3 regions of the Cupriavidus sp. GW822-FHT03E04 genome follow, and region 3 is predicted to be linked to each of the others. Evidence: predicted binding sites of a transcription regulator. Region 3 holds the regulator's gene; each other region holds the start of a gene.
The links. The regulator sigma-54, encoded in region 3, starts transcription at its own class of promoters, with help from an activator protein. The targets are predictions, from matches to a motif close to TGGCANGNAANCTGCTTT.
Positions count from the first base shown of each region.

Region 1: the regulator sigma-54 is predicted to act here: its motif matches at 2,317-2,334, upstream of AC1RQC_RS31875 (ammonium transporter).
Region 2: the regulator sigma-54 is predicted to act here: its motif matches at 1,453-1,470, upstream of AC1RQC_RS00875 (PQQ-dependent methanol/ethanol family dehydrogenase).

Region 1 is NZ_JBXANI010000027.1:47,084-51,337, forward strand. Features, by position in the region: gene AC1RQC_RS31865 (LysR family transcriptional regulator) at 1-950, shown strand, start outside; gene hutG (N-formylglutamate deformylase) at 961-1,782, shown strand; gene AC1RQC_RS31875 (ammonium transporter) at 2,441-3,712, shown strand; gene AC1RQC_RS31880 (P-II family nitrogen regulator) at 3,750-4,091, shown strand.
Region 2 is NZ_JBXANI010000001.1:192,469-196,722, reverse strand. Features, by position in the region: gene AC1RQC_RS00885 (quinoprotein dehydrogenase-associated SoxYZ-like carrier) at 1-410, shown strand, start outside; gene AC1RQC_RS00880 (quinoprotein relay system zinc metallohydrolase 1) at 407-1,339, shown strand; gene AC1RQC_RS00875 (PQQ-dependent methanol/ethanol family dehydrogenase) at 1,542-3,284, shown strand; gene AC1RQC_RS00870 (c-type cytochrome) at 3,455-3,748, shown strand; gene pqqE (pyrroloquinoline quinone biosynthesis protein PqqE) at 3,902-4,254, opposite strand, start outside.
Region 3 is NZ_JBXANI010000016.1:161,426-165,679, forward strand. Features, by position in the region: gene ptsN (PTS IIA-like nitrogen regulatory protein PtsN) at 1-381, opposite strand, end outside; gene hpf (ribosome hibernation-promoting factor, HPF/YfiA family) at 766-1,116, opposite strand; gene AC1RQC_RS23915 (RNA polymerase factor sigma-54) at 1,166-2,641, opposite strand; gene lptB (LPS export ABC transporter ATP-binding protein) at 2,777-3,562, opposite strand; gene lptA (lipopolysaccharide transport periplasmic protein LptA) at 3,609-4,253, opposite strand.

The DNA of each region.
Region 1 (4,254 bases), on a different contig from region 3:
CCTTCATGACTGTTTGCGAGGTGGGCTCAATGGCACTCGCCGCACAGCGGATGGGCGTGAGCCAGAGTGCCGTCAGCCAGATGATCAAGGTGCTGGAGGGAGCCTACGGCGTGCAACTGCTCGATCGCGAGGTGCGGCCAGCCAGGACGACACGTGCTGGCAACATCCTGCTGGAGATGGCCGACAGCCTCCTTGCTGATGCGCGCAACATCTCTAACCGTCTCAGGCAGAGTGTGCGCCAGGATCATGCCCAGCTCCGGCTGGGCTGCGTGGATTCGTTTGCGGCCACTGTCGGCCCCTCACTGATTCGCGCGCTGTCGGGTTCGGCCCGCCAGCTTCAGCTCTGGTCGGGACTTACGCCTAGCTTGAATACACAGCTACTGGCGCGCGACCTCGATCTGGCGGTATGCACCGAGGTGCCGTCCGATCCCCGCGTGGCACAGCGCATGCTCTTCTCCGAAGCCTGGGTCGCCGTGCTGCCACGAGGCGCGGACAGCTCTGCGCTGCGAGAGGCTCTGGACATCAAACGCCAGGCGCAACTGCTACCGCTGATCCGCTATACCTCGCGCTCCGTCATTGGGCAGCAAGTCGAACGATTCCTGCGCCACCTGGGCGTCGAGATGCCACAGCGTTTTGCTTTTGACGCGACCGATCCCTTGCTAAGCGTGGTGGCCGCCGGTCTGGGCTGGGCCATCAGCACGCCGTTGTGCCTTTGGCAGTCGCGTGCTTGGCTGGACCAAGTCCAGGTGGTGGCGCTGCCGCCATCCAGGCTGGGCCAGCGCGAGTTTCATCTACTGTACCGCGATGCGCAATGGTCGCAGACCGCCGACGAGATTGTGCGTTTGACCCGCACGACGCTCGAACTGGATCTGTTGCCAGCCTTGCGCGCGGCTATGCCCGCGCTTTCTTCCGGCGCGCTAGTCGTGAGCGCGCCATTTCCAACCCCTTGAAGACATCATCATGAGCACGCCTGTTTTTGAACTCCACCAGGGCACGTTGCCGCTGCTGATCTCGATTCCTCACCTGGGCCGGCGCTTGCCCGAGGAGATCCTGCCGTCCTTGTCGGAGGAAGCCAGCATTGTCAGCGACACAGACTGGCATCTTGACCGGCTCTACGGATTCGCCCAAGACCAGGGTTATTCGGTGCTCAATGCGACGCTCTCTCGCTACGCTATTGATCTCAATCGACCGCCAACCGGAGAAAGCCTGTACCCGGGGCAGACGACGACCGGCCTGTGCCCGATTGAAACCTTCAAGGGCGTGCCGCTCTATCGGCCCGGTCAGATGCCTGACGACGCGGAGATCGCTCGCCGCCGTGAGACCTACTGGCGGCCCTATCATCAGGCGCTGCGCGCCGAGCTGGACCGGCTCGTCCGGCTGCATGGCTGCGTCTTGCTGTGGGAAGCGCATTCCATCGCCAGCGTGCTGCCGCTGCTGTTTGAGGGCACGCTGCCGGACCTCAATCTGGGGACCAACTCGGGCGCCTCCTGTGCCGACGCGGTGCTGCGGGCCGCGCTGGCTCCGCTGGCCACCATGCCCGGAGGGCGGGGCTATACCTATGTTGCCAATGGCCGTTTCACGGGAGGCTACATTACGCGACATTACGGCGAGCCGCACAAGTGCGTCCATGCCATCCAGCTGGAAATGGCGCAATGCCTCTATATGGACGAAGAAGCCCCCTTTAACTATCGATCGGAACTGGCCGAACAGGTCCAGCCGCTGCTAAAGGCCATGCTAGCTGGGGCACTGGAGCAGATCCAGAGTATCGGCCGCGCGTCTTGATCTGCAGTGCTGTCACTCTCTATTGGTGCAACATGAGGGCGCGCCGTCGCACGCATGACGGCGTTGCCGGCCCTCGCCCTTGATTCCCTCGCGCACGACACTGGCGTTCCGCTGGCGCGTGAAGGCTCCCCGCCCCAGGTCTATGCCATGCTGCCGCACCATGAGGGTCACAAATAACGGTGTGAGCTGATGGCCGGCTGTCGGGCGGTCCGTCCCCGCACTGCCCAAGAGTGCCGGACGGACCATAGGCGCGGGGGGCCTGGTCCTGTCGTGCGCAATTGCCAGTCTCAATGGCTGGCGTGCACCAGCGGCGCGTGCGCCAATCCGATGGAACGATATGCCCACGCTTTCGGTGCCTCATCGCCCCGGCTCAGCTCCCGGCGCTGACCGGACCATTCCTTTCCAGATTCACCGGACCACGTTCCCACGCACCATTGGCAAGTGCGCGAGCGCATTGCGCCCCATTGCGGCGCGGCAACTTCGTAATCTTTTAAGTACTTCTTAATAGGAATATTTAATTCCCAGCATGAATACTGGCATGGTACTTGCGCAATGGTGAGAAGTTGGCCAGCGGGCCACGTTTTTCACCATTGACTGGAATGCCATGACAAGCTCTGCAAGACACGGAATTCGCACGGGAGGTGCCCTTTTTGCGTTGATGGCCAGCTCCTGCTGGGCTCAGACAGCGAAGGCCGTACCAACCATCAGTGCTGGCGACACCGCCTTTGTTTTCACATGTGCATTGGTCGTTTTGCTGATGACGCTGCCCGGCCTGGCCTTGTTTTACGCCGGCTTGGCGCGCGCAAAGAACGTGCTGTCGGTTTTGACGCAAGTGTTTGCCGTAGCGTCGCTCATCTGTGTGCTGTGGGCCATCTATGGCTACAGCTTCGCGTTTGCGGATGGCGGGGACTGGCAGGCCTATATCGGCGGGGCTTCCAAACTCTTCTTGAGCGGAGTGACGCCGGAGTCGGTTCACGGCACCATCCCCGAACTGCTGTACTTCTTGTTCATGATGATGTTCGCGGCAATCACGCCAGCCATCATCGTGGGTGGCTTCGCCGAACGCATGAAGTTCTCGGCAGTGCTGGTGTTCATGACCGTCTGGTTCACCATCAACTACGTGCCCATGGCGCATATGGCCTGGGGCGGCGGGTGGGTCTTCGTCTGGGGGAGCCAGGACTTCGCTGGCGGCAACGTGGTGCACATCAATGTCGGCATCGCGGCCCTGGTGGCGGCCTGGATGGTTGGACCGCGCAAGGGCCTGCATGCCACCGCCATGGCACCGCACAACATGACCATGACCATGACTGGCGGCTCCTTGCTGTGGGTGGGCTGGCTTGGATTCTGCGGCGGCTGCGCCCTATTGGCCAATGGCTTTGCCATGCTCGTCATCGTGAACACCATGCTCGCGGGAGCAGCGGGCGCCATGTCGTGGCTGTTCATCGAATGGTTGCACCGTGGCAAGCCCAGCTTGTTGGGCGTTGTCACGGGTGCAGTCGCCGGCCTAGTAGGTATCACACCAGCATGCGGATTTGTCGGGCCCATGGGGGCGTTGATGGTCGGTGCCATCGCCTCGCCTTGCTGCATCTGGGCGGTCGAGAAGCTCAAGCCCGCGCTAGGGCTGGACGACTCCTTCGACGTGTTTGCGGTGCATGGCGTTGGTGGCATTGTCGGCGGCCTGCTTACGACCATGTTTGCCTTGCCCGCTTTGGGCGGCGTCGGCTTGCCCGAAGCGCGGGACTTCGGCGGGCAGATGCTGGTCCAGGTTGGCGCTATTGGTTTCAGCATCCTGTTCTGCCTGGCCACGAGCTACATCGCACTCAAGGTGGCCTCGCTGTGCTGCCGCGGGCTGCGTGTGGACGAAGACAAAGAAGTCGAGGGGCTCGACACATCCGAACATGGCGAAACTGGCTACAAGCTACCCGCCTGACCCCTTCCACTTGAACTCGCGAGGCAGCCTCATGGCGATCAAATTTATTGCCGCGATTATCAAGCCCTTCAAGCTTGACGACGTCAGGAACGCGCTGGCGGGCGTCGGCATACAGGGGCTCACGGTGACCGAGGTCATTGGCTGTGGCCTGCAGAACGGTCATACAGAACTGTGCCGCGGCGCGGAGTATGTGAAGGACCTTCTGCCCAAGCTCAAACTGGAACTGGCCGTCGACGGTGTCTTGGCCGATCGCGCAATCGACGCGATCCGGTGGTCCGTGCTCACTGGCAAGCTCGGCGACGAGAAAATCGTTGTGCACAGCGTGGCGGATGTCCGCTGCATCCGCACTGGTGAGCGGGGGCACGATGCTGTCCGATGACCGCTTCCCCTTAAAAGCCGCGGCGAATGCGCACACCATGCAGCCCCGCCGCGCGCGCCTAACAGGCGAACCGCACCCCGCCCGCGAAATCGCGCTCCCAACCCGGTGGCGGCAGGCGGAAGCCGGTCGTAGCAGCTAGCACAGCCACTGTCATTAGTCATCT
Region 2 (4,254 bases), on a different contig from region 3:
CGGCCCGCACGCCGGACGGCGTGTGGCATGTGGGCGGGGTGATGGTGGATGCCAGCGGCGGCGGCTGCACGGTGCCGGGCGCTACACGCCGCGACGGCTCATGGAGCACCACGCTGAACCGGGTCGAATCGCGCGTGTTCCCCGGCCTCGGCGGCGCCGGTGGCCGGGTGCGGCTACGTGTGATGCACCCGATGGACACCGGGCTGGTGGCCGGTATCCCCGCCTTCCATGTGGAGTCGCTAAACCTGCTCGACGCCACGCGGGAAGCGATGCTGCGGCTGACGCTATACGAACCGGTCGCTGAAAACCCGATCTTCTCCTTCGACCTGCGCGGGACCAGCGAGCGCGGCATGACGGTGACCGGGCGCGATAACAACGGCAACCGGTTCGCGGCGCAGGTGACGCCATGAAGCGCGTGCTCGGCATCCTGCTATGGCTGGCAGCGCAGGCGGCGCTGGCGCAGGCAGGGGACTATCGCCTGGCGCCACGCCAGGTCGCCGCCGACGTGTGGCTGCTGGAAGGGGCGAATGCGGATTTCGCGCCGGACAACGGCTGCAACATCATCAACACCGCCTTTATCGACACGGGTGATGGCGTGGTGGTGATCAATACCGGGCCGTCGCGCCAATATGGCGAGCAGCAGCGCCGTGCCATTGCTTCGGTCACGGCGGCGCCGGTACGGCTGGTGCTCAATCTGAACCTGCATCCGGACTACTTCTTCGGCAACCAGGCCTATGTCGACGTGGGCGGCAGCGCGCTGGCCGGCACCATCGACGGCGCCCGGCGCGAAGGGCCTGCCTATGCCGACAACCTCTATCGCCTGTGCGGCAACTGGATGCGCGACACCGAACCGGCGGCGCCGCGCCACATGCTGACCCCGGGCCGGCGCACGATCGGCAGGCACACCTTCGATCTGATCCGGATGGACGGCCACACCGCCGACGACCTGGTGATCGTGGACCGCAGCGCCGGCATTGTGTTCGCGGGCGGCGTGGCGTTTCGCGAGCGCGTGCCGACCACACCCCACGCGGATCTCAAGCGCTGGCTGGCCAGCCTGGACCAATTGCAGGCGTTGCTGCGCGACAGCGGCGCGCGGCTGCTGATCCCCAGCCACGGACCGGCGCTCGGCAGCGCGGATGCCGTCGCGCAGACACGCGGCTACCTGCAGTGGCTGGATGCCCGCATGACCCAGGCGGCAGCCCAGGGGCGCGACCTGGCCGAGGTGATCGCCATGCCGGTGCCGCAGGCATACGCACGCTGGGGCGCCATGCCGGCGGAGTACCTGCGCAATGTGACGCACCTCTACCCGGCGTATGAGGACGCCGCGTTGGGACGCTGAGTCAGGGCAGGTGTGCTGTTCAATTCCGCAACAACGGCAGCGGAGTGTTCCGCGCTGGTACGCCATCCAGGCATTAGCAGGCTGCCGCGGGCCCGGATGCGGGTGTTTTCCATTGGCATGGGAATTGCCAAGAGTCTGTCTGGTGTGCGTGGCACACCGGCGAGGATCGACAACGATCGACAACAAGAGAGAGGAGCAGACAATGAGGACGTTACGCGTGATGATGGTGCTCGCGGCGACTACCGCGAGCCTGGTGGCGCAGGCCGCGGTGACCGATGCCATGATCGAGAACGACGCGAAGTCGCCGGGCGACGTGCTGTCGTGGGGGATGGGCCCGCAAGGCCAGCGCTTTTCCACGCTGAACCGCATCAACACCAAGAACATCGGCCAGCTGGTGCCGGCGTGGTCGTTCTCTTTCGGCGGCGAGAAGCAGCGCGGGCAGGAAGCGCAGCCGTTGATCCACGACGGCAAGATGTTCGTGACCGCCTCCTATTCCCGCATCTACGCGCTCGACCTGAAGACAGGCGCCAAGCTGTGGAAATATGAGCACCGCCTGCCCGAGGGCATCATGCCCTGCTGCGACGTGGTCAACCGTGGCGCGGCCCTGTACGACAACCTGGTGATCTTCGGCACGCTCGATGCGCAACTGGTGGCGCTGGACCAGAAGACCGGCAAGGTGGTGTGGAAGGAGAAGATCGAAGACTATGCCGCCGGATACTCCTACACGGCGGCCCCCCTGATCGTCAAAGGCATGGTGCTGACCGGCGTCTCGGGCGGCGAGTTCGGCGTGGTGGGACGGGTCGAGGCACGCGACGCCAAGACCGGGCAGATGGTGTGGTCCAGGCCAGTGGTGGAGGGCCATATGGGCTACAAGTATGACAAGGACGGCAACAAGACCGAGAACGGTGTGACCGGCACCCAGAACGCCAGCTGGCCCGGCGAGACCTGGAAGACCGGCGGCGCGGCCACCTGGCTTGGCGGCACCTACGATCCGCAGACCGGCCTTGCCTACTTCGGCACCGGCAACCCGGGGCCGTGGAACAGCCACATGCGCAAGGGCGACAACCTGTATTCGGCCTCGACCGTTGCGCTCGACCCCGCCACCGGCAAGATTGTCTGGCACTACCAGAACACCCCGAACGATGGCTGGGACTTTGACGGCGTCAACGAGTTCGTGACCTTCGACCAGGACGGCAAGCGCCTGGGCGGCAAGGCCGACCGCAACGGCTTCTTCTACGTCAACGACGCCACCAGCGGCAAGCTGGTGAACGCCTTTCCCTTCGTCAAGAAGATCACCTGGGCCAGCAGCATCGACCTTAAGACCGGACGACCCAACATGATCGCGGAAAGCCGGCCGGGCGACCCGGCGGCGGGCAGCGATCCGAAGAAGGGCCAGTCCGTGTTCGCCGCGCCGGGCTTCCTCGGGGGCAAGAACCAACAGCCGATGGCCTACAGCCCGCAGACCGGCCTGTTCTATGTGCCAGCCAATGAATGGGGCATGGATATCTGGAACGAACCCGTGGGCTACAAGAAGGGCGCCGCCTTCCTCGGCGCCGGCTTCACCATCCATCCGCTCAACGAGGACTACATCGGCTCGCTGCGCGCGATCAACCCCAAGACCGGCAAGATCGAGTGGGAAGTCAAGAACTACGCGCCGCTGTGGGGCGGGGTGATGACCACTGCCGGCGGGCTGGTGTTCTGGGGCACGCCGGAGGGCTACCTGAAGGCCGCGGATGCCAAGACCGGCAAGGAACTGTGGAAGTTCCAGACGGGCAGCGGCGTGGTGGCGCCTCCGGTTACCTGGGAGGAGGGCGGCGAGCAGTATGTGGCGGTGGTGTCGGGCTGGGGCGGCGCCGTGCCGCTGTGGGGCGGGGAAGTCGCCAAGCGCGTGAATTTCCTGGAGCAGGGCGGATCGGTGTGGGTGTTCAAGCTGCACAAGAGCTGAATGTTGCCGGACACCATGTAGCGTAGCTGCCCCGCGCGTGCCGGCATCGCACACCGGCGCCGGCACGCGCAAGGGCGGGTCGATGATCAGAGCATTGGGACGTAGATATGCAGAAGGCGAAAGGATTCCTGCCGTTGACGGCCACGGCCACGGCCACGGCCACGGTCGCGATGGTGGCGATGGTGCTGTGTGCCACCCGGGTCGAAGCGGCGCCCGATATGCAGGCGCTGGCCGACAAGAGCGGCTGCTTTTCTTGTCACAGCATGAAGACCAAGGTAGTCGGGCCAGGCTTTGCCGAGGTAGCGGGCAAGTACAAGGGCGACGGGGAAGCACCCGAGCGGCTCGCGAAAAAGATCCGTGAGGGCGGGAAAGGCGTTTGGGGACGGATTCCCATGCCGCCACACGATCAGCTCAGTGAGACGGATGCCAGGAAACTGGCAGAGTGGGTTCTGAGTATCGGATGAGCATTGGAGGAGCATTGGAGGAGACCGGTGTCAGACCTGATGGTCGGATAAAAACCGGAGACGAAGGAAGGATTCGCAAGGACGTTTCACATCGGCCCGCATGGCTGCCCAGGCACGGTGTGAAACGTCTTTGATTTTTCTGTTCTCGATTTTCTATTTACCTCTTTCACTACCAGCGCAGTCCGCTTCGCTGCTTAGCCTGAGCGAATTCCCATCGCTGCGGAAGACCATCCCGTGCTCCCGGCCGCGCGCCTGTGCCTCGGCCAGCCTGCCCTGTAGCACGATCTCCATGACCTTCCCATGGTCTCCCGACCGATCGCACACCGGATCCGTGGCGGCGGCATCGCCGGTCAACAGGAACGCCTGGCAGCGGCACCCGCCATGGTCTTGCGCCTGCGAGTCGCAGGAGCGGCAAGGCTGCGGCAGCCAGTGCGTGCCGCGAAAACGCTGGAAGGCGTCGCTGTTGCGCCATATTTCACGCAGCGATTGCGTGGTGACGTTTGGCA
Region 3 (4,254 bases):
GCGGTCGGACAGCAACTGGGCGATCTCGGAGAGAATTTCCAGATGCTGCTGGGTGGCCTGTTCGGGCACCAGCAGGAAGATCAGCAGCGCGACCGGCTTGCCGTCGGGCGACTCGAAGGGGATCGGCTCGGCCAGGCGCATGAAGGCGGCCAGTGGCTGCTTCAGTCCCTTGATGCGGCCGTGGGGGATCGCAACCCCCGCGCCCAGGCCGGTGGACCCGAGCGACTCGCGGGCGAACAGGTTGTCGGTCACGGTCGCGCGCGCTACGCCATGGTTGTTCTCGAAGAGGAGCCCGGCCTGTTCGAACACGCGCTTCTTGCTGGTGACGCTGACGTCGAGGTTGATGTTGCCGGGTGGCAGCAATTTAGCCAAACGATTCATGTGGAATGCGCAGGGTTTTCTAGTAAGCAGGCCCGGGGCCAGGAGGCGTCCCACCGGGCGGAAAGAGGTAAAAAAACCAAGGCCCGAGGTTTCCACCGGGTGTCCCCCCATGCCGGTGTCGGGCGTCTGGCCATTATAGAGCAGGCCCGCTTCCGCTTTGTGCATTGCAATAGCCGATGCGCTCAAGCGGTGCTGCATGCACCGGAATGGCTAGGCCGGTCAACCATGTATTGCACAGCATACACTGGTACATATGCGTTGCGGAATCCCCTGTGTGGCCCGATCGGGTAGGCTGCAACGAAAAAGCCGCGCTCTGGGCGCGGCTTGATTCCATTTTTCAAGGGACTGACACCGACGGCCCGGTATGTGGGCCGCCAGGCACGGTCATTGCTGCATCTGCGATGCGGCCATCTGATACTTGACCGCTTCACGGTCGTGGCTCTGCACGCGATCCTTGTGGCGAATCACCTGCCGGTCGAGCTTGTCGACCAGTGCGTCGATAGCGGCATACAGGTCTTCATGATGCGCTTCGACAAAGATGTCCTTGCCCTTGAGATGTAGATTGATTTCCGCGTACTGCCGCCGGTCCTTTTCTTTTGTATTGTCGACAGAGAGCAGCACACTTACGCCAATGACTTGATCGAAATGCCTGACGATACGCTCCAGTTTCGTTTCCACGTACTCACGCAGAGGGGGCGTGATGTCCAAGTGGTGTCCACTGATCTTGAAGTTCATAGCGTTTCTCCTTCTGAAAGAGCTGCATCAGGCAGGCGATGCAGCTCGGCTACAAAGTCTTACGGAGATTGACCGCGGGAATCTTGAGCGCTTCGCGGTATTTGGCAACGGTACGCCGTGCTACCACAAAGCCTTGCTCGCCGAGCAATTCGGCAATCCGGCTATCGGACAAGGGGTTCCTAGCGTCTTCGGCTCCTATCAATTGCTTGATCAACGCACGGATTGCCGTTGATGAGGCCGCGCCGCCGGTTTCTGTGGATACGTGAGAGCCAAAAAAATACTTCAGCTCGAAAGTCCCCATCGGCGTTGCCATGTATTTATTGGTAGTCACCCGAGAGATGGTGGACTCGTGTAAACCCAGTGTATCGGCAATCTCCCGCAAAACCAAGGGGCGCATCGCAATTTCACCGTGGGTGAAGAAGTTCTTTTGACGTTCGACAATGGCTTGTGCGACGCGCAATATCGTGTCGAACCTTTGCTGGATATTCTTGATCAACCAGCGTGCTTCCTGCAGCTTTTGCTGCAGTCCGGCCGCGCCTGCATCGCCTTTTGCACCGCGCAAAATCTGCGCGTACATGTCGTTGATGCGTAGCCGCGGCATCACATCCGGGTTGAGGTGGGCGATCCATCCGCCGCTCAATTTTCGAACAAAAACATCAGGCACCACGAAGTCCGCTTCTGGCCGGCTGTAGGCATGGCCGGGATAGGGCGCGAGCGAGCGGATCAGTTCATGTGCGGCCTTGAGTTCCGGTTCGTCCACTTGCAGCGCCTTTTTAAGGCGCGTGTAATCGCGCACCGCCAGCAGCTCGAGGTGGTTGGTGACGATGCTCAGCGCCAGTTCGCGCTGCGGATGCTTGAGCCTGCGCAATTGCAGCGCCAGGCACTCGGCGGCGTTGCGTGCCCCGACGCCCGGCGGATCGAAGCTCTGCAGCAGCGTGAGCACAGCCTGGATCTCGTCGACCTCGAACTCGAGCTCCTCCGGCAGCTCGCTGCAGATTTCCTCGAGCGTGGTGCTCAGGTAGCCGTCATCGTCCAGGGACTCGACCAGGAAGATAGCCAGCCCTTTGTCGCGCAGGGAAATCTTGAGCGGCGCCAGCTGTTCCATGAGGTGTTCACGCAGCGTGGGCTCGGCGTCGCGCAGCTGCATCGGGGTTTTTTCGTCGTCTTCGCCTTGCGGGCGGCGGGCGAAGTCGTCCAGGCTCCAGTCGCTGCCGTAATCCTCATTGCTGTCAGAGTAGCTGTCGTCGGCTTCGGGCGCGCCATCGGGGCGGTTCTCGCTGGTGCCCTGGCCATCGGCGGGCGCTGGCGCGGGCGCGCTCTGCAGGTTCACCGAGCCGTCCGAAGACACGCGCAACGGGCTGTCCAGCCAGTCGTTCTCACGCTCGAGCAAGGGGTTCTCGGTCAGCGCCTGTTCCACTTCCTGCTGCAGTTCAAGCGTGGACAGTTGCAGCAGCCGGATCGACTGCTGGAGTTGCGGCGTAAGCGCGAGATGCTGCGAGAGGCGGAGCTGTAGCGACGGTTTCATGCGACCTATTTTATGCCCAACTTCCGTACTGATGGAACGGAAATTGCTATCGCTGGTGTCGCTATGATCGTTTGAAGGATAAAAGGCGACACCGAAGCCGCCCGGGGGGCGATGCGCGGCAGGCGCCGCGCGCCCTTACATGCGGAAGTTCTCGCCCAGGTAGACCTTGCGCACCGACTCGTTGGCGATGATGTCCTCAGGCTGCCCGGACGCCAGCACCGCGCCTTCGCTGATGATGTAGGCGTGGTCGCAGATGCCTAGCGTCTCGCGCACGTTGTGGTCGGTGATCAGCACGCCGATATTGCGTGCCTTGAGGAAGCTGACGATGCGCTGGATTTCGCCAACCGCGATCGGGTCGACGCCGGCGAAGGGCTCGTCGAGCAGGATGAAGCGCGGCGCGGAGGCCAGCGCGCGGGCGATTTCCACGCGGCGGCGCTCGCCGCCGGACAGCGACAGCGCCGGGTTGTCGCGCAGGTGGGCAATCTGCAGGTCATCCAGCAGGGTGTCCAGCCGGCGCTCGATCTCGGCCTTGCCCAGGGGTTTGCCATCGTTGAGCTGCAGCTCCAGCACTGCGCGGATGTTTTCCTGCACATTGAGCTTGCGGAACACGGAGGCTTCCTGCGGCAGGTAGGACAGGCCCATGCGTGCTCGCTCATGGATGGCCAGGCCGCTGATGTGTTTGTCGTCGAGCACGATATCGCCTTCGTCCAGCGCCACCAGCCCCACGATCATGTAGAACGACGTGGTCTTGCCCGCGCCGTTGGGGCCCAGCAAGCCGACCACCTCGCCGCTCTTCACGTCGAGCGACACGTCCTTGACCACGGTGCGCGAGCCGTAGCGCTTCTTCAGGTGGCGCACGACCAGCGTGCTGCTGTCCTTCAGGGTGGCGGGCTGGGACGGTGCGGTTTGGGTAGCGGTCATGAAGGTGAAGTCAGAATCCGTGGATCAGGGACGTGGCGGCGTCAGGTCAGGGGTTGACGGGGGCAGTTGCCGGCTTGAGCGGCAGCGGATTGGCTGCGGCACCGCTGGCGGGCTGCTCCTGGCGGGGCGACAGCACGGCGCGCACGCGGCCCGACGGGCTGCCCGCGGTCGCGTTCTCGGCGCCGCCGCTGGCCGTGTAGAACTCGTTGCGGCTGTCATAGGTGATCACCGCGCCGCGGATCTCGTCGACCAGCTTGGCGCCGGCCAGGCGGGCCATGCGGGCGCGCCCGATCAGCTTGGACAACTCCTGCTTGCCGTCATATTCGATGCGGTCGCCCCAGCCATCGATGTACTCGTCGACGTTGTCGCGCTTCTGGCGGATATAGGCTTGCTTGCCGCCCTTGGAGGTCGCGACCGCGTACTGGTAGCCCTCGGGATCGGTACGGACTTCGGCTGCGTCGGATTTGAGCACCATGGTGCCCTTGGTCAGCACCACGTTGCCAGTCAGTACATAGACCTGCTTGACGTCATCGTAGCTGGCATTGTCGGCCTCCAGGACCAGCGGCTTTTCGCGGTCGGCCTTTTCGGCGCTGGCGGGCGCGGCCAGCGTGAGGCCCAGGACGGCGGCCAGCGTCAGCAAAGCGGCCGTGCTGCGGCGCAGACAGGACGAAGTCGTCGGGAATGGATTCATG